DNA from 4 places in the Pseudoalteromonas sp. SR41-7 genome. Region 1 is predicted to be linked to each of the others. Evidence: predicted binding sites of a transcription regulator. Region 1 holds the regulator's gene; each other region holds the start of a gene.
What was found. Region 1 encodes sigma-54, which starts transcription at its own class of promoters, with help from an activator protein. Its sites were predicted from a motif close to GTTGGCACGNNNNTNGNNT; they were not measured.

Region 1 (4,395 bases):
AACTTTCACCGATAGTTTGCGCTAAATACACAGAGCGATGTTGCCCGCCTGTACACCCAATAGCAATGGTTAAATAACTGCGGTTATTTCTTTCTAAATGCGGTAACCACGTTTGTACAAATGTTTGAATTTGCCATGTGAATTTTTGCACTATGCTGTGATTAGCTAAATAGTCTTTAACCGGTTGATCTAACCCATTTAAAGGCTTCAACTCTGGTTCCCAGTGTGGATTTGGTAAAAAGCGTGCATCAAATACGTAGTCTGCTTCTTTTGGTATACCGTGTTTAAAGCCAAATGATTCAAATGTGACAATCAGTTGCTTATCTTTTTTACCTAAAATCTTTTCACGAATAGATTCAGCGAGTTGATGAACACTTAAATCAGTCGTATCTATCATAAAGTCGGCGCGAGTGGTTAATACATCAAGTAATTCTTTTTCTTTTTTGATGGCTAAATCAAGGGGCAACGAGTCTATTGATAGTGGGTGTAATCTGCGTGTTTCAGAAAAACGTTTGATCAATGTCTGATCGTCGCTATCTAAATAAAATAACGTAGGGTTTGCAAAGCCTGGTAAGTATTCAAGAATATCGTTAAATTCATCTTGTTCTTTAGGGATGTTGCGCACATCAATGCTAACAGCAATTTTATCGTAGCTATCAGATACACTGCGAACTAATGAAGGAAGTAGGTTTACTGGAATATTATCTACGCAATAATAACCTAAATCTTCTACAACGCGCAAAGCAACCGACTTTCCAGAACCAGAACGGCCGCTTATGATAATTAACTCCATTTAACACCCTTTATAAAACTATGATTGATCGACAATAACTTGGTAAAGCTCAGTATCAGATTTTGCACTGCGTAACTGTTTACAAAAATCTTTGTTGTTTAGTTTATCAGCAATGGTTGCTAGAGTCTTTAAGTGCTGCTGGTTATCGCCATCTGGTACGATGAGTGCGACAAAAATATCAACAGGGCGATTATCGATTGCATCAAAGTTTATTGGAGTTTCGCTAACGAGCACTAAAGCCAAAGGCTCTTCTGCACCGCTCATTCTTCCATGAGGAATAGCAATGCCACGCCCTATACCTGTACTACCTAATTTCTCTCTGCTCATTAAAGCATTAAGAATATCTTGTTGCGGTAAATACGGAAGTTTGTCGTGAGCAAGTTCGCTAATGAACTCTAAAATTCTTTTTTTGCTATTAAAAAGGACCGCAGCTTTGCTGCAGTCCTGGCATATAAGTGAACTTAATTTCATCATATTAGTGTCGAGCAAGCTTCTCTTTGTGTTTGATTACTTGGCGATCGAGCTTGTCGATCAACGAGTCAATAGCGGCATACATATCTTGATGTTCTGTAGAGGCAAATAGCTCAGCACCGCTTACGTGTATTGTGGCTTCTGCTTTTTGATTTAATTTTTCTACATCGAGAATGACATGAACATTATTAATATGATCAGAGTGTCTTTCAAGCTTCGCAAATTTAGTATTAATATAGTCTCTTAGTGAATCGGTTAATTCTACGTGACGACCAGTTAAGTTTAGTTGCATAAGCATTACCCTCTTAGTTTAGCGTCTTAAATCAGACTTTTACGCTGATTTGACGGTGGAATAGCAAGAGATTCGCGGTATTTTGCGATTGTACGTCTCGCTACTTTAATTCCTTGCTCAGCCAATATATCCGCTATTTTGCTATCACTCAATGGTTTTGCTGAGTTTTCTGCTGCGATTAATTTTCGGATAAGCGCACGTATTGCTGTAGATGAACATTCACCACCGTTTTCAGTACTTACATGGCTTGAGAAAAAATATTTAAGCTCAAATATACCACGGGGTGTATGCATGTACTTTTGAGTAGTTACGCGAGAAATTGTCGATTCGTGCATTTCTACCATTTCAGCAACATCATTTAAAACCATTGGTTTCATGGCTTCAGGGCCATGTTCAAAAAAGCCTTGTTGTTGCTTAACAATACAATTAGTAACTTTTAATAGCGTGTCGTTTCTACTTTCTAAGCTTTTAATAAACCATTTAGCTTCTTGTAAATGTGAGCGAATAAACTGGCTGTCGCCACTTGATTTTACAGTGCGAGACATTGCTGCGTATTGGCTATTAACACGAATTTTAGGCATGCTATCTGGGTTTAATTCGACAACCCAGCGGCCTTTAATTTTTTTAACTGACACATCAGGAATAACATACTCAGATTCTTCCCTTACAATAGTATCTGCAGGTTTTGGGTTGAGAGTATGTATTAGTGTCATTACTTCTTTAAGCTCTTCTTCTTTGAGCTTAGTTTTTTTCATTAATGTACGATAGTCGCGAGCTGCTAATAGATCAATATGCTCGGTTAAAATCATTTTCGTTTCATTAATATAAGGTGTTTCTTTATCAAATTGATTAAGCTGAATACACAAACACTCTTGTAAACTACGTGCAGCAATACCAACAGGATCAAACAGTTGGATGCGTTTTAATACCGCTTCAATTTCATCAAGTTCGACTTCGTTATCATCTTCGTTTTCTTGATTAAAGCTTTCTAAAATCTCTTCGCAGCTTAGTGTTAAAATACCTGAATCATCGACAGCTTCTACAATAGCAATAGCAATAGCTTCGTCTGTAGGGCTAAATGGCGTTAGTTGTAATTGCCACATTAAATACTCATGGAGCGTTTCAGTAGAGGCGCCTTGGTATATTGATTCGTCTTCAGGCATTGGACCTGATGAGGCTGCAGGAGCGGCACTCATGTACTCATCCCAACTGACATCCATAGCCATGTCGTCACTTAGCGTGTCTTTTGCAAGTGCTTCACCAGTATCTTGTTCGTATTCGCTCGGAGCATCATCAGCAGATGCGCTAACAGTTATGTCATCGGTATCAGCTTTTTGCTCGTTTTTACCAGCAGCGTCTTCGGAATAGTCTGCCTCTTCAACCTCTAATAGTGGATTACTGTCGAGAGCTTCTTGTATTTCTTGCTGGAGATCCAATGTACTGAGTTGCAACAAACGAATAGCTTGTTGCAACTGTGGAGTCATTGTAAGTTGCTGGCCCATGCGCAGCTGTAGTGATTGCCTCATGTATCTCTAACAATCCTTTTATGTTGTTATAATTAATACTAGCAGATGCTTAAAGACATGGCGTAAATGTTACAGCCTAAATTGCTCGCCTAAGTAAACATCGCGTACTGTTTTATCATTTAATACGTGTTCTGGAGTACCTGATGCAATCAGCTCCCCATGAGAAACAATGTAGGCTTTTTCACAAACATCAAGGGTCTCTCTTACGTTATGGTCGGTAATTAATACACCAATCCCACGATTTTTAAGATGTTCTATTATTTTCTTTATATCTAATACCGAAATAGGGTCAACACCGGCAAACGGTTCATCCAGTAATATAAATTTAGGATCTGCTGCCAGCGCTCGTGCTATTTCTACACGACGACGTTCTCCCCCCGATAATGCCATACCTTGGCTATCACGAATGTGTTGTATGCTAAATTCATCTAATAAGTTATTGAGCGTGTCTTCTCTGGCTTGTTTATTTAGTTCTTTGCGCGTTTCTAAAATGGCCATTAAGTTTTGATAAACAGTCAGCTTTCTAAAAATCGATGACTCTTGTGGTAAGTAGCCTATGCCTAATCTAGCACGACTATGCATAGGTAAAAGAGTAATATCGTTATCATCAATAGATATTTTACCTTTGTCGCTAGGAACAAGCCCTACAATCATATAAAAAGTCGTTGTTTTACCAGCACCGTTAGGGCCAAGTAAGCCAACTATACTGCCAGCTTGTACTTCAAGGCCGACGTTTTTTACAACTTCACGACCTTTATAGCTTTTTGCCAATAGTTCTGCTTTTAATGTGCTCATGGTTGACCTTTATCGCCTTTTTTACTTTTTTTAGTTTCGATCGGTACTAAAATTGTGTGAACGCGGTCAGTTGAGTTTTCATCTTTTTCGGCACTGATGAGCTGCTGCTCTATGTCGTAGGTAATGCTTTTAGCATTTATTTTTTGTCCGGCTTGCGATACTTGTGCATTACCAACAAGCGTTAAAAAACGCTTAGATACATCATAACGTACTTCGTCAGCACTGGCGCTCATAGTCGTGCCGTCTGATTGCTTTTCTTCAAAGTGCGCAGGGCTACCTGTGGCAATTAATAATTGTTTATTATCACCAAGTTCATCACGTTTGTGTACTTCGAGGCGATCGGCTGTAATGCGGCGATTACCGTGAATAATCTCAACGTTTTTCTCAAAAATACCCACATTAGCTTTCAATTGACCTTCTTGCTTGTCGGCACTTATTGAAATCTGATTGGCAGCAGGTTGCGTGTTTTGCTCTGCAGCACTACTATTAAACGCTAGTATAAGTGTAGGAATTATAAG
Region 2 (4,395 bases), on a different contig from region 1:
TGGGGTTGCTCGTCAAAAATGTCAGTATTTGTTGCAGGCATATTAAGATCTTGGCTGGTAAGCTTTACCTCTTTAGCACCTTTATGAGGGGTGTCAGAGAACACTAATACGCCATTTTTATCTTTCCAAGCGTATATCTTTGTTTCACCAGCGTAACCATAATTGCTTAATCCTAAAGCAATTAATAGTAATAAAATCTTGTTGTTCACTCTGCAGCCCTGCATTTTTGTCGGTAACTTAACTTTAGTGGAGATTGATTAATTTTACCATTAAAAAAGCCCGCAAAGCGGGCTTGAGAACACACATATTTTATACAGCTAAATTAACAGCTGTAGTACATTTCAAACTCAACTGGGTGAGTTGTCATGTTAAGCTTTTCAACTTCTTTAGATTTAAGTTCGATGTAAGCATCGATTAAGTCGTCAGTGAATACACCACCTTGAGTTAAGAATTCACGGTCTGCGCTAAGTGCAGATAGTGCTTCGTCAAGTGATGCTGCAACAGTTGGAATTTCTGCTGCTTCTTCAGCTGGTAAGTCGTATAAATCTTTATCCATAGCATCGCCAGGGTGGATCTTGTTTTTGATACCATCAAGGCCAGCCATAAGCATTGCTGAGAAAGCAAGGTATGGGTTAGCTGTTGGATCCGGGAAGCGTACTTCAATACGACGACCTTTTTCAGATGGAACCACTGGGATACGGATTGATGCAGAGCGGTTACGTGCAGAGTATGCAAGCATAACTGGTGCTTCAAAACCTGGTACTAAACGTTTGTACGAGTTAGTAGATGCGTTTGCAAAAGCGTTAATTGCTTTAGCATGCTTAATGATACCGCCAATGTAGTAAAGTGCATCTTCAGAAAGACCGCCGTACTTATCGCCAGCAAAAAGGTTAACACCGTCTTTAGCTAAAGACTGGTGACAATGCATACCAGAACCGTTATCACCAACAACTGGCTTAGGCATAAACGTTGCTGTTTTACCATATAAGTGAGCCATGTTATGGATAACATATTTCATTTCTTGGATTTCATCCGCTTTTAATACCATTGTATTAAAGCGAGTAGCGATTTCGTTTTGACCTGCTGTTGCTACTTCGTGGTGATGTGCTTCTACTACTTGGCCCATTTCTTCTAGAACTAGACACGTAGCTGAACGCCAATCTTGGAAGTCATCAACAGGAGCAACTGGGAAGTAACCGCCTTTAACACCTGGACGGTGACCAGTGTTGCCATCTGCATATTCTTTATCTGAGTTCCAAGCAGCTTGCTTAGAATCAATTTTATACATAGAACCAGACATATCTGATTTGTATTTAACATCGTCAAATACGAAGAACTCTGGCTCAGGGCCAAATAAAACAGTGTCTGCAATACCTGTAGAGCGCATGTAATCTTCAGCGCGCTTAGCAACAGAACGCGGGTCGCGCTCATAACCTTGTAATGTAGAAGGCTCTACTACGTCACAACGTAAAATTAATGTAGCTTCTTCAGTGAAAGGGTCTAGTTTGATTGACTCAGGAACTGGCATTAATACCATGTCTGATTCGTTTATGCCTTTCCAGCCTGCAATTGAAGAGCCGTCGAACATTTTACCGTCTTCAAAAAAGTCTTCATCAACTTGGTGATGAGGAATAGAAACATGCTGTTCTTTACCCTTAGTGTCAGTAAAGCGTAAATCAATGAACTTAACGTCATTTTCTTTAATAAAATCTAAAACCGATTGTGACATGTGTCCTCCAACTATTGGGTTTTGTTATTGCTGCATAATTGCTTTGGGATTTACTAAGCTGATTTTGTGCCATTTTTATAACTAGCTGTTTATAAATTAAAAAAATATCGTTGCATCAAAATGGAATGTACAAACGCACTATGTTGGTGCGTAAATTTTCCTTTTTGGTGCAAAATTTACAGGGCACAATTTGCTGCTAATTTAATCGCTCGGAAATAGCATAACCTAAATGCAAAAGAGTACCAAAAAGATCAGCAAAATAGCCAAAAAGGCTGTTTTTCAAAAAAAAATTGAAATTTAATTCATATAATTGTCATATATAAAACAGATACTTAGTAAAAGTATTGAGAAAGTTTTGAAATTTATATTGGATAAACTTTCATCCATGTCATTAATGAGGGATAATATGCGCCCTTTTAAATCCTATGCTGGGACATCTCGCGAAAGCGTGGATGAGTGCGTAGATCTTGCAGGATCAATGAGAATTTAATTTCTCTGAGTAAATATATGAGCATCGAACAGTTAAGAAATATAGCGATTATCGCGCACGTTGACCATGGTAAAACAACACTGGTTGACAAACTACTTGAGCAATCAGGTACATTAGAAACACGCGGCGGTAACGAAGAGCGCGTGATGGACTCAAACGACATTGAGAAAGAACGTGGTATTACCATTTTGGCTAAAAACACAGCCATTTCTTGGAATGACTACCATATCAATATCGTAGATACCCCGGGACACGCCGATTTCGGTGGTGAAGTTGAACGCGTACTTTCGATGGCTGACTCAGTATTATTACTTGTTGATGCTCAAGAAGGTCCAATGCCGCAAACGCGTTTCGTTACGCAAAAAGCATTCGCGCAAGGCTTAAAGCCAATCGTCGTTATCAATAAAATTGATAAGCCAGGCGCTCGTCCAGATTGGGTTATGGATCAAATCTTTGATTTATTCGACAACCTTGGCGCGACTGACGAACAGTTAGACTTTAAAGTAATCTACGCTTCAGCAATCAACGGTTGGGCAACACTAGATTTAGACGAACCATCAGACAACATGGAACCTATGTTCAAGATGATCGTTGAAGAAGTATCACCACCGGATGCAGATCCTGAAGGTGACTTCCAAATGCAAATTTCTCAACTAGATTACAACTCTTATGTTGGTGTAGTTGGTATTGGTCGTATTAAACGTGGTTCTGTTGCTCCTAACCAACAAGTTACTATTATCAGTGCTGATGGCACTACACGTAATGGTAAAATTGGTGCAGTACAAAGCTACCTAGGTCTTGAGCGTATCGAAACTGATAGAGCTTACGCTGGTAACATCGTAACTGTAACAGGTATTGGTGAGCTTAAGATTTCTGATACAGTTTGTTTCCCAGGAAACGTTGAAGCATTACCACCACTAAGTGTTGATGAGCCAACTGTAACAATGACATTCTCTGTAAATAACTCACCTTTCTGTGGTAAAGAAGGTAAGTTTGTAACGTCACGTAATATCCGTGAGCGTTTAGACAAAGAATTAGTACACAACGTAGCACTTCGCGTTGAAGATACTGCAAGCCCAGATAGCTTCCGTGTTTCTGGTCGTGGTGAATTACACCTAGGTATCTTAATCGAAAACATGCGTCGTGAAGGTTACGAGCTTTCAGTTTCTCGTCCAGAAGTTATCTTACGTACTGTAGATGGCGTTCTAGAAGAACCGTTTGAAACAGTGACTATTGACTGTCAAGAAGAGCATCAAGGTTCTGTTATGGAACAAGTTGGCCTACGTAAAGGTGAACTTACTAACATGACTCCAGATGGCAAAGGCCGTATGCGTTTAGACTTCATGATCCCAAGCCGTGGTTTAATTGGTTTCCAAACTGATTTCATGACGCTTACTTCGGGTTCTGGTCTTATGTACCATACGTTCGATCATTATGGTCCTCATAAAGGTGGCGCTATCGGCGTTCGTAAGAACGGCGTAATGATTGCAAACGCAACTGGTAAAGCACTTACTAACGCATTATTTAACTTACAAGAGCGCGGCCGTTTATTTATCGGTCACGGTGTTGAAGTATACGAAGGTATGGTTATCGGTATTCATAACCGTGATAACGACCTTACAGTTAACGCCCTTAAAGGTAAGCAGTTAACTAACGTACGTGCATCTGGTACTGATGAAGCGCAAACACTTTCTCCGCACCTTAACTACTCACTTGAGCAAGCGCTTGAGTTCATCGATGATGACGAGCTAGTTGAAGTTACTCCACTAAACATTCGTATCCGTAAGAAACACCTTACAGAAAACGAACGTAAACGTGCGGGTCGTGCACCTAAGTCATAATCTATTAATTTAGAATAATGATTTTAAAAGCCGCTGTATTGAAAAACACAGCGGCTTTTTTGTGAATAATAGTTAGCGAGAAAAGAGCTGTAAGCTCTCAGGTTAGAAGAACATCGCGGTTGGTTCGATACCGTTAAACAGTTTTTAATATTGAACCTAAAAAAGGTATTAAGTTATTATCAAAGCTATATTTAATATGTGCGAGTAAGCTAGTGTGAATACCGAAAATGAAATGAAGGCAAAACTAGAGATAGAACATATTGCTGAACTGCAAAAATATAAAGATGAATTTGAAACGTTAGGAAAAAATGATTGGGGCTTGAAAGATCTCATAT
Region 3 (4,395 bases), on a different contig from region 1:
TACAAATAAATATTGACCCAATGAAACCTTAAGGTTGCATTGATACCTACAGGTTACATATTGTAAAAATTTTAAAAGGAAATGAGCTATGTCTAATTACGATATTAAAAGAGAAGAAAAATTTATGGGCCAAAATGCATGGTTTTCATTATTCATGGGGGTCACTTTATTAATCATTAGTGTTTACCCAATGCTTAATCAAACATCAGCCCCACTATTGTTTTTAGGAACTGCTGCTTTTTTAGGTTCATTCTTTATGTTTGTGATCAGAGGCGGGTTTACATGGAGAATGAAATACCACCTTACATATAAAGATGAGTATTTAAATACCATCGACACTATTGCCTATAAACATGTCGTGCTTGGCTTACTTTTTAGTATGGGTGGCGTGTACTTACTCTCCGATACTCTTGCTTTAGAAGTATCTCACAGCATGATGGCTACATTTTACCTTGCTGTAATGAGTTTAATATACGGCGTATCAATTCTTTGGCAAAGCAAAGATTAGGAGCAAAAGTGCAAAATAAAATTGCAAAATACCGCAAAGAAGCAGGCCTTTCTCAACAAGACTTGGCTGATCTAATTGCGGTTTCACGTAAGACTATTAGTACAGTAGAAACGGCACGATTTACCCCTTCGGTAATAATTGCTCTAAAAATAGCAAAGCATTTTAATACCTCAGTTGAAAGTCTCTTTGTACTAGATAAAAATGATTGATACATGTTAAAGCGTTAGTCTCATTCTATTAGCAAAAACACCGATTTAGCTACTTCAATTACAACGTATGGAGGACAGCGCTGTTGTTATTAACGTAATTGCGCTAAAATAGACCAGCAAAAAAATATATATCTAAACCGGAGATTCTACAAGGCATGAAAAAACTGCTAATTTCACCGTCAAAAATGACGCTAGGCGAACAAGAAAATCAAATCTATCAGAACATTCTGAAGCAATCTTCAGAATTAAGCCTTAACCTTATGGCCGTGAAAGTAGAAAACCACCCTGATGATTTTTTACCTTGGTGTTACGAATTGCTAAGTGCAAGCAGAGATCGTATGAACTACGATTTACTAGAGCCGCAGCAATTACCAGTACTTAAGAAGCTACACGATCAGCTTATTTCAGCTATCAGCTTTTTACAGGTTAAAACTTTACGTATTGCTCCGTGGCCTGTAGTAAGTGTATTTGTAGAACAACACAAAGACGTTATTGCTCTTGATGAACAGCTTCGCTTAGTAGACTACATTAAAAGCATTCGTGAACAATCTCTTAAAGATATGATTCCTGAAGATTTACTTGCGTTTAGCGGTAAGCACATGGCATCACTTGATCCAAGCACATACAACTTTGACGTTGAATGGTTTGCATCAACAAAAAGTGCGAAGAGTTTTCATCAAATGCTTGGCGATTTACCAGGTGCCTTTGACGATGCACTAGTAAATATTCCACTTGAAGGTGACATTACTCAATACGAATATCAACAATTTGTTGCTGCTTATTCAAAAATATTCACCGACAATAATGAAAAACCAACACTTGCGCCTGCAACACGACTGCTTGCAATGCGTCGCCCTGATATATTTACTCCGATCACAAACAATCGATTAGATGCATTATGCGGTGCCCTTGGTGTTTCTAAACTAAAAAATAGTGATTTTGAGCGTTACTGGCAAGATATTGTAAAAGGTATTCAAGCTATGTCATGGTACAAAATGGCTAAACCTAGTAATGAGTTAGAAGAACAATTAGTTGCTATTAAAGCACTAATCCCATGTTTCTTTCACTATGCTGATGCAAAAACACCAGATAACTCTAACTACATCAAACTGTTAAGTAAGCCTAAACGAACTACAACTACGACAGGTAAAACTCAGCGTAGAGGTAAAGAGTCTGCAGAAATTTTAGTAGACCGCGCACTTGCTGCTGACGATATTCCTGAGCACATTCGCAGTAAGCGCGATTCAATTGTGAGTGAAGTTCAAAAAGGTCGTAGTGTAAACGAAACAATTAGCCTTATGCGCACTATATTCGGCTAAAAACTTCTAATTTAGCCGTACTTTTATGGTGCGGCTAGGTTAATTTATGCACCAGCAGTGTGCGCAACATCTTCCTATATACCATTTCTCTTCTCAATCTATAAATCACAAGCCCATGTTTTTAATGTATAAAAATAATTTTTAATAAAAAATAATGAAGCTGGCACATACAGTGCAATTATCCCGTTAGTTAAACAATAAAAAGCCGTCAGCCTAAAGGTTCCGAATACATAATAAAAACCTTGGCGAGCAAAAATCATATAACGGGAAATGGACATGCTAAAACTAAAAAAAACCATCGCTATAAGTGCTATAGCATTAATGGGCGCAACATCTTTAACGTCAACAGCCGTACATGCTGAAGTAACAGCAAACGCAGCGGCAACATCAAACTACTTATGGCGTGGTCAAGAGCAAACTGGGGGCGATGCAGCTATTTCAGGCGGTATTGATTACGCTAATGAATCGGGCTTTTATGCAGGTACTTGGGCTTCAAATGCATCGTGGGCAGATGAAATGACCTATGAGCTTGATTTATATGCAGGCTTTGGTGGCGACATTAACGAAAGCGTTAGCTATGATGTTGGCTATATTTATTACGCTTACCCAGATGCAGCTTCTGAAGCTGACGCAGATTTCTCTGAAATTTACGGTAGCATCAGTGTTGAAGGCTTTACATTTGGTGCTTCAGTACTTGCAACATCAGCTGCAAGTGGTGATGGTACAGACTTTGGTGATTCACTTTACCTGACAGCTGACTACGGTTTTGCTGTTGGCAGTAACGGCACTGAAATGGCACTTCACTTAGGCCACTACTCAGGTGACTTTATTGGCGATGATAATATCTTAGATTACGGTGTATCAATTTCGAAAGATGGGTTCACTTTTGGTTTATCTGATACAGATATGGATGACTCAGATATTAAAGCTTACGTTGCTTATTCTGTAGACTTTAATTTATAAGAAAGAATGTGTTACTTGCTGCAACACGAAGGGCCTTTTGGCCCTTTTCTTGTTTTTGAACAAGACCCCTTACATCTGTTAACAAACCGTTACAATTGAATGAAAACAATACATACATTTTCCTTTATTCTATTACCTAGTCACTGGGCATTTATAACTGCCTAGCCATAAAATAGGTATAAAGGAATAATAATGAAATCACCTAACGCGTTTAGCGCCCTACTCGATATTTATATAAGTCCTAGTAAAGCTTTCAATGGTGTTGAACACGCCAAAGGTTGGTCATGGCTTGCTTTTATAGTCATGTCTTTCGTTTCAATGGCGAGTATTTATATTTTTTATTCCACTGTTGATATGCAGTTTTTGATTAATGAGCAAGTAGCAGCATCAACTATTGATGCGACGATTGGCGAGCAAAAAATGATTCGCCAAAGTATAGAGCAAAATGCAGAAGGCCAAATATGGTTTGGTTTGTTTGGCGGCGTAATTGCGCTGGCTATCATGAATGCATTAATGGCACTTTATTATATGCTTGTGGCTAAACAAGATCCTGAATCAGAACATAGCTACGGAGCTTGGTATGGATTCGCTACCTGGACAATGATGCCAGTTGTTATTTCAAGCCTAGGAACAATTGCTCTTGTACTAAGTGCAAGTACAGATCAAATATCTCAACAAGCCGTATTTAGCTATGCATCTATTAACCAATTAATAATAGGACTTGAAATTGGCCATCCTTTTTATAGCTTATTAGAATCAATAAACTTATTTAGCTTTTGGAGCATTGCGCTGGGAATGATCGGCTTAAAATGCTGGACTAATTTTTCAACTAACAAAGCACTCCTATTCTCTGCTCTTCCTTCAATTATTATTTTTGGTATTTGGGCAATCATTGCAGCAAGTTAACTCTTAAGTGGAGGTAGATACTAGCTCCACATTACTTAATTCACGGATAGATAAAATGAAAAAAGCAATAATCATCACACTCGCTGTAGGCGCATTTATAGCCCTAATTGTGTCAAAGCAAATTTCTGGCGATGAAAAACAAGCCGAAGTAAATATTGCTCAAGTAGAGCTTGGCGACATTGCTGACTCAATAATGGCTTCAGGTAATTTAGTTTTTAATACACAAGTGCAATTACGCTCTGAAGTGACAGGCCGAGTAGATAAAATATTTGTTCAAGAAGGCCAAGGAGTTAAACAAGGCGATATGTTAATGCGCCTTGATACAACTGCTTTTGAATCAGAAGTTTCCCGTAGTAAAGCAATCCTTCGCGCCACAGAAATTGAAATTAAACACAATAAAACACGCCTTGCTAACCTAGAGCGCCAACTTAAAAGACAAAAAGACTTATATGATGTCGGTTTAGGTAATCAAGAGAGCTACGAGAACATT
Region 4 (4,395 bases), 340 kb from region 1:
TGCCTCTAAAACTTTGTTGTGTATATGAGTTTTGCTCGCCAGTGCCTGGCAAACCAACTACTAAGCCATAACCGACTAATTGGTTAGAGCGTACGCCTTCAACCATAGACACATCTTTTATGCGCTCAGCACTGGCAGTAAACTGCCAACCTAATAACACAACTAAACATAAAGCTTTAAGGCTATTCATGTTGTTACCCTCTAAAATGGAAACAGCGAACTGCTAAAGAAACGTGTAAGCCAACCAGGACTTTGCGCCTCTTGCGTTTGCCCTTTACCTGAGTATTGAATACGTGCATTAGCAATGCGGTTTGATTCAACCGTATTATCGGCGCTTACGTCTTGAGGGCGTACTAGCCCTTCTAAACGAATAAACTCTTCACCGGTATTAAGCGTTAGCCATTTTTCACCGCGTATAACTAAATTACCGTTAGGTAAAACGCGCATTACATTAACCGAAATATCGCCTACTAAGCTGTTTGACTGGTTAGATTTTGAATCGCCCGTAAACGACGAATCACTACCAATACCAAACTGAATGCTGTCACCACCTATATTTACAGGTAGACCACCTAAGCCAATAACGGGATCTAAGCTTGCGTCAGTTTCTTTGTCTGTTTCTGTTTTAGCGGCTTTTGTTGCTTGAGTAGACTCTTGCAATTTAACCGTAATTATATCGCCAGTACGTAGCGCTTTTTTATCAGAATATAAGTCGTTTGATGTATGAGTATTAAACAGTGAACCTGTGGCTACCAGCGGCTCTAAAATAGGCTCGGGGTACATAGGTGCGTAGTAAGGGTCGTCCTGCACTACCTCACTATTTTGCGTAGACATACAGCCACTTAAAAATAATGTGCCCGCTGCAAATAAAATAATATTACGCATAATTCCCCCTATTCTATTAAAGCTGTTGATTGATGTAACTCATCATTTCGTCAACGGCCGAAATTACTTTTGAGTTCATTTCGTAAATACGCTGAGTTTCTATTAGATTTACCAGCTCTTCAGTCACATTTACGTTAGATGTTTCGAGTGAGCCTTGAATAATACTACCTAACCCTTCAACACCAGGATTACCTTGTACAGGCGCACCACTTACAGCCGTTTCGGTATAAAGGTTTTGACCAATTGGCTCAAGACCCGATGGATTAATAAAGTCACTAATAGTCAGCTGACCAATTACAACGTTATCGGCTTGGCCTGCAACACGTACAGATACTTCGCCGTCTTGGGAAACCGTAATTGATTGCGCGTCATCTGGTACATTCATTTCTGGCTGAATAACGTAACCTGCGCCCGATGTTACAATTCGTCCATCGCCATCAGTAGTAAACTGACCATTGCGCGAGTAAGCAATATTGCCATCAGGTTGCAGTACTTCAAAAAAACCTTCGCCAGAAATCATCCAATCTAGTGAGTTTTCGGTGGTCAACATGTTGCCTTGCGTAAACTCTTTTTGGTTAGCTACAACTTTAGCACCCGCACCTAACATTAAGCCCGACGGCATTTCGGTATCTTGCGATGAACGACCACCCGGTTGATTAATATTTTGATAAAGTAAATCTTCAAATATAGCGCGGCTTTTTTTGTAACCTACGGTACTCGCATTCGCTAAATTATTTGAGATAACCGATATATCGGTTTGTTGAGCGTCTAGCCCCGTTTTACTGATCCACAATGCTGGATTCATAATCGTGTCCTCACTTTAAAGTTAAACTATGCGTAATAACTGATCTTGACGCTCGTCAATTTCTTCAGCTGTTTTCATTAATTTCACTTGTAATTCAAATTGGCGCTGGTGGCTTATCATGTCGACCATTTCGTGAACCGGATTCACATTCGACATTTCAAGCGAACCACTTAAAACTTTTACATTGGCAGAGGTATCTACTGTTACATTTGCTTTTGGTCTAAATAAACCGTCGTTACCTTTTTCGAGCTGTGAGCTATTTGCTTCAACAACTCTAAGCGTGTCGATTTCTTCTAAAAAGTTAGCAGGAGCGCCTTGTGGTCGAACTTGAATAGCGCCATCTTGGCTAAACCCTATTTTTTCGACTGGGACGGGTAAAATAACAGGTCCCCCTTCGCCAATAACTTGACGACCATGGCTGGTTACGAGCATACCTTGAGCTGTAATGTTTAACGTACCCACTTTTGTGTAAGCTTCATTACCGGAGGCATCTTGCACAGCAAGCCATGCGTTATCGCTCATTGCGATATCTAAGTCTCGCCCGGTTTGAACAATGCCACCCGATACCATGTTTGAACCCGGACGCTCTTGCATTGAAAATACACGTGTAGGCAAACCTTCGCCAAACGCTTGCATAGAACGCGCCTGGGCAAAGTCAGCTTTAAATCCTGTTGTATTTGCATTCGCCAAATTATTGGCTTTAAGCGCAAGCCCTTGTAGGCTTTGCTTAGCGCCAGAGGCCGCAATGTAGACCATTTTGTCCATAGTATCGACTCACATAAAAAATCTCTGAACTTACAAATGCAAAATAGGTGCCAGATTAAATTTGACGCAACATTGAGAGGTATTTAGAAGGGCTTGCAAAGAGGACTTATAAAAAAGGCTGCAAAAATGCAGCCTCATATATTTAATAGGGTTTAGCTTATCGAATCTGCAAAATACTTTGCTGAATAGTTGAGTTAACTTCAAGCGCACGTGAGTTTGCTTGGTAATTACGCTGTGCAGTAATTAAGTCTACAAGCTCGTTTGTAAGGTTAGTATTTGATTGCTCAAGCGCTGATGAGTTAATTCCACCAAACGTACCCGAACCAGCTTCACCCGCTACAGGTTCACCTGAATCAATACTTTGCTTCCAGCTTGTATCACCCACTTGTGATAACCCTTGTGAATTTGGAAAACGTACCATAGCCACTTGGCCTAGGAATGTTGAGTCACCATTACTGTAAGAAGCGACAATTTTACCGTCTGTTCCTATATCAATTCCGGCTAAACGACCTACTGTTGAGCCATCTTGATCGAGTGCTTTTACTTCAAAACCACTTGAATACTGAGTTGGGATACGTCCTGCTGTGTTATTTTCATCGCGCCAGTTAAGCTCAATACCAGTACCTGGGAAAGTTGCACCATTGTCTAGTAATGTTGATAAACCAGCACCAGAACCCGCTGGTAGTAGTATTTCATCAAAAGTAGTTGTATTTGTATTTGCCACACCACCTGTTGTTGATGGCAAACCACTTGAGTTAAAACCAAGGGTGGTAAGTGGTGTATAAGGCGCGGTTTGTTCTCCACCAGTTGTGGCATCAACTACTTTGCCATCGAGTGTTGCGTATACTTCCCAACTGTTATCTGTACCACCTGCTGCGGCATCATCTTCTTTAGCAAAAAAGTACTGTAAAATATGTGGTTCACCTAGTGAATCATATACCGTTGTTGACGTAGATGAGTTATAAGTACCACTAGATGTTGGGTCAAAAGCAATACCCGGAGCATCTGCTGTTGCATCTAAGTTAAACGACAAAAATACATTTTCTGTTGCGCGAGGTGAACCAGACGAATCAGGGATTTGAATTGGATCAGTTGTGCTCAAACTTACCGACGTTGTATCACCTGTAGATGAATCAACTGGGAATGCTTGTAAAAAGTTACCTTTTGCGTCAACCATAAAGTTATCTTGGTTAAGCTTAAATGCACCCGCACGTGTATATGTTAAATCTTGCGAAGATAAATCGTCGGTCATCGCAAAATAACCTTCACCAGTGATTGCTAAATCAAGTGAGTTATTTGTAAATTGCAGTGAGCCTTGGTGAAACTGCTGCGCAACCATGGTTGTTTGCACACCGTCACCATTTTTAGTCTTACCAGAGCTAAACACTGATGAAGCGTAAACATCGGCAAACTCAGCGCGTGACTCTTTAAAACCTGTGGTATTAACGTTTGCAATATTATTTGCAGTTACGTCTAAATCTTTTTGTGCGGCAGCTAAGCCAGTTAATGCAATATTGAAGCTCATAATTCACCTCTAACCTGTTAATATTTAGCCTGCTGACAGGCGAAGTATAATTAAAATTTATTACGCGATTTCTGCGACGTCTGTCAACCTAACCGCACCTTCTTTAGTGTTAATAATAATGCCACTTGAGCCATTAATATTAACGCTTTCAATGTTCTTAAATGTAGCAATGGGTAAGCTTGAAAATTCACCGTCAGTACTTCCTTCGGCGGTTACTGAGTATTCACCTTCAGGTAAACGCTCACCAGCTTCATTTTTGCCATCCCACGCAAAACGTACCGCACCTGCTGGCTGAGAACCCATATCAATAGTTCTTACTAGCTGACCTGATGCATCAGTAACTTTAATTTTTAAGTTATCAACGGCTTCTTCTGCCACTGCAGAGCCTCTGGCATCACCTGTTTCATTTAAATCC

Region 2: glnA (glutamate--ammonia ligase) is a predicted target of sigma-54. The motif match lies at 1,785-1,803, and genes of this name have one in related genera.
Region 3: H5092_RS18800 (TorF family putative porin) is a predicted target of sigma-54. The motif match lies at 2,196-2,214, and genes of this name have one in related genera.
Region 4: H5092_RS00670 (flagellar basal body rod protein FlgF) is a predicted target of sigma-54. The motif match lies at 2,492-2,510, and genes of this name have one in related genera.

Annotation. Positions count from the first base shown of each region.
Region 1 covers NZ_JACJEF010000001.1:475,943-480,337, reverse strand. The annotation lists gene rapZ (RNase adapter RapZ) at 1-793, opposite strand, end outside; gene ptsN (PTS IIA-like nitrogen regulatory protein PtsN) at 812-1,264, opposite strand; gene hpf (ribosome hibernation promoting factor) at 1,269-1,556, opposite strand; gene H5092_RS02215 (RNA polymerase factor sigma-54) at 1,583-3,082, opposite strand; gene lptB (LPS export ABC transporter ATP-binding protein) at 3,152-3,877, opposite strand; gene lptA (lipopolysaccharide transport periplasmic protein LptA) at 3,874-4,395, opposite strand, start outside.
Region 2 covers NZ_JACJEF010000010.1:38,201-42,595, forward strand. The annotation lists gene H5092_RS14065 (DUF4124 domain-containing protein) at 1-209, opposite strand, end outside; gene glnA (glutamate--ammonia ligase) at 323-1,729, opposite strand; gene typA (translational GTPase TypA) at 2,237-4,060, shown strand; gene H5092_RS14080 (hypothetical protein) at 4,275-4,395, shown strand, end outside.
Region 3 covers NZ_JACJEF010000019.1:74,892-79,286, reverse strand. The annotation lists gene H5092_RS18815 (hypothetical protein) at 89-508, shown strand; gene H5092_RS18810 (helix-turn-helix transcriptional regulator) at 517-717, shown strand; gene H5092_RS18805 (hypothetical protein) at 873-2,036, shown strand; gene H5092_RS18800 (TorF family putative porin) at 2,313-2,999, shown strand; gene H5092_RS18795 (YIP1 family protein) at 3,192-3,905, shown strand; gene H5092_RS18790 (efflux RND transporter periplasmic adaptor subunit) at 3,961-4,395, shown strand, end outside.
Region 4 covers NZ_JACJEF010000001.1:134,680-139,074, forward strand. The annotation lists gene H5092_RS00655 (flagellar basal body P-ring protein FlgI) at 1-190, opposite strand, end outside; gene flgH (flagellar basal body L-ring protein FlgH) at 202-885, opposite strand; gene flgG (flagellar basal-body rod protein FlgG) at 902-1,690, opposite strand; gene H5092_RS00670 (flagellar basal body rod protein FlgF) at 1,712-2,455, opposite strand; gene flgE (flagellar hook protein FlgE) at 2,613-3,980, opposite strand; gene H5092_RS00680 (flagellar hook assembly protein FlgD) at 4,041-4,395, opposite strand, start outside.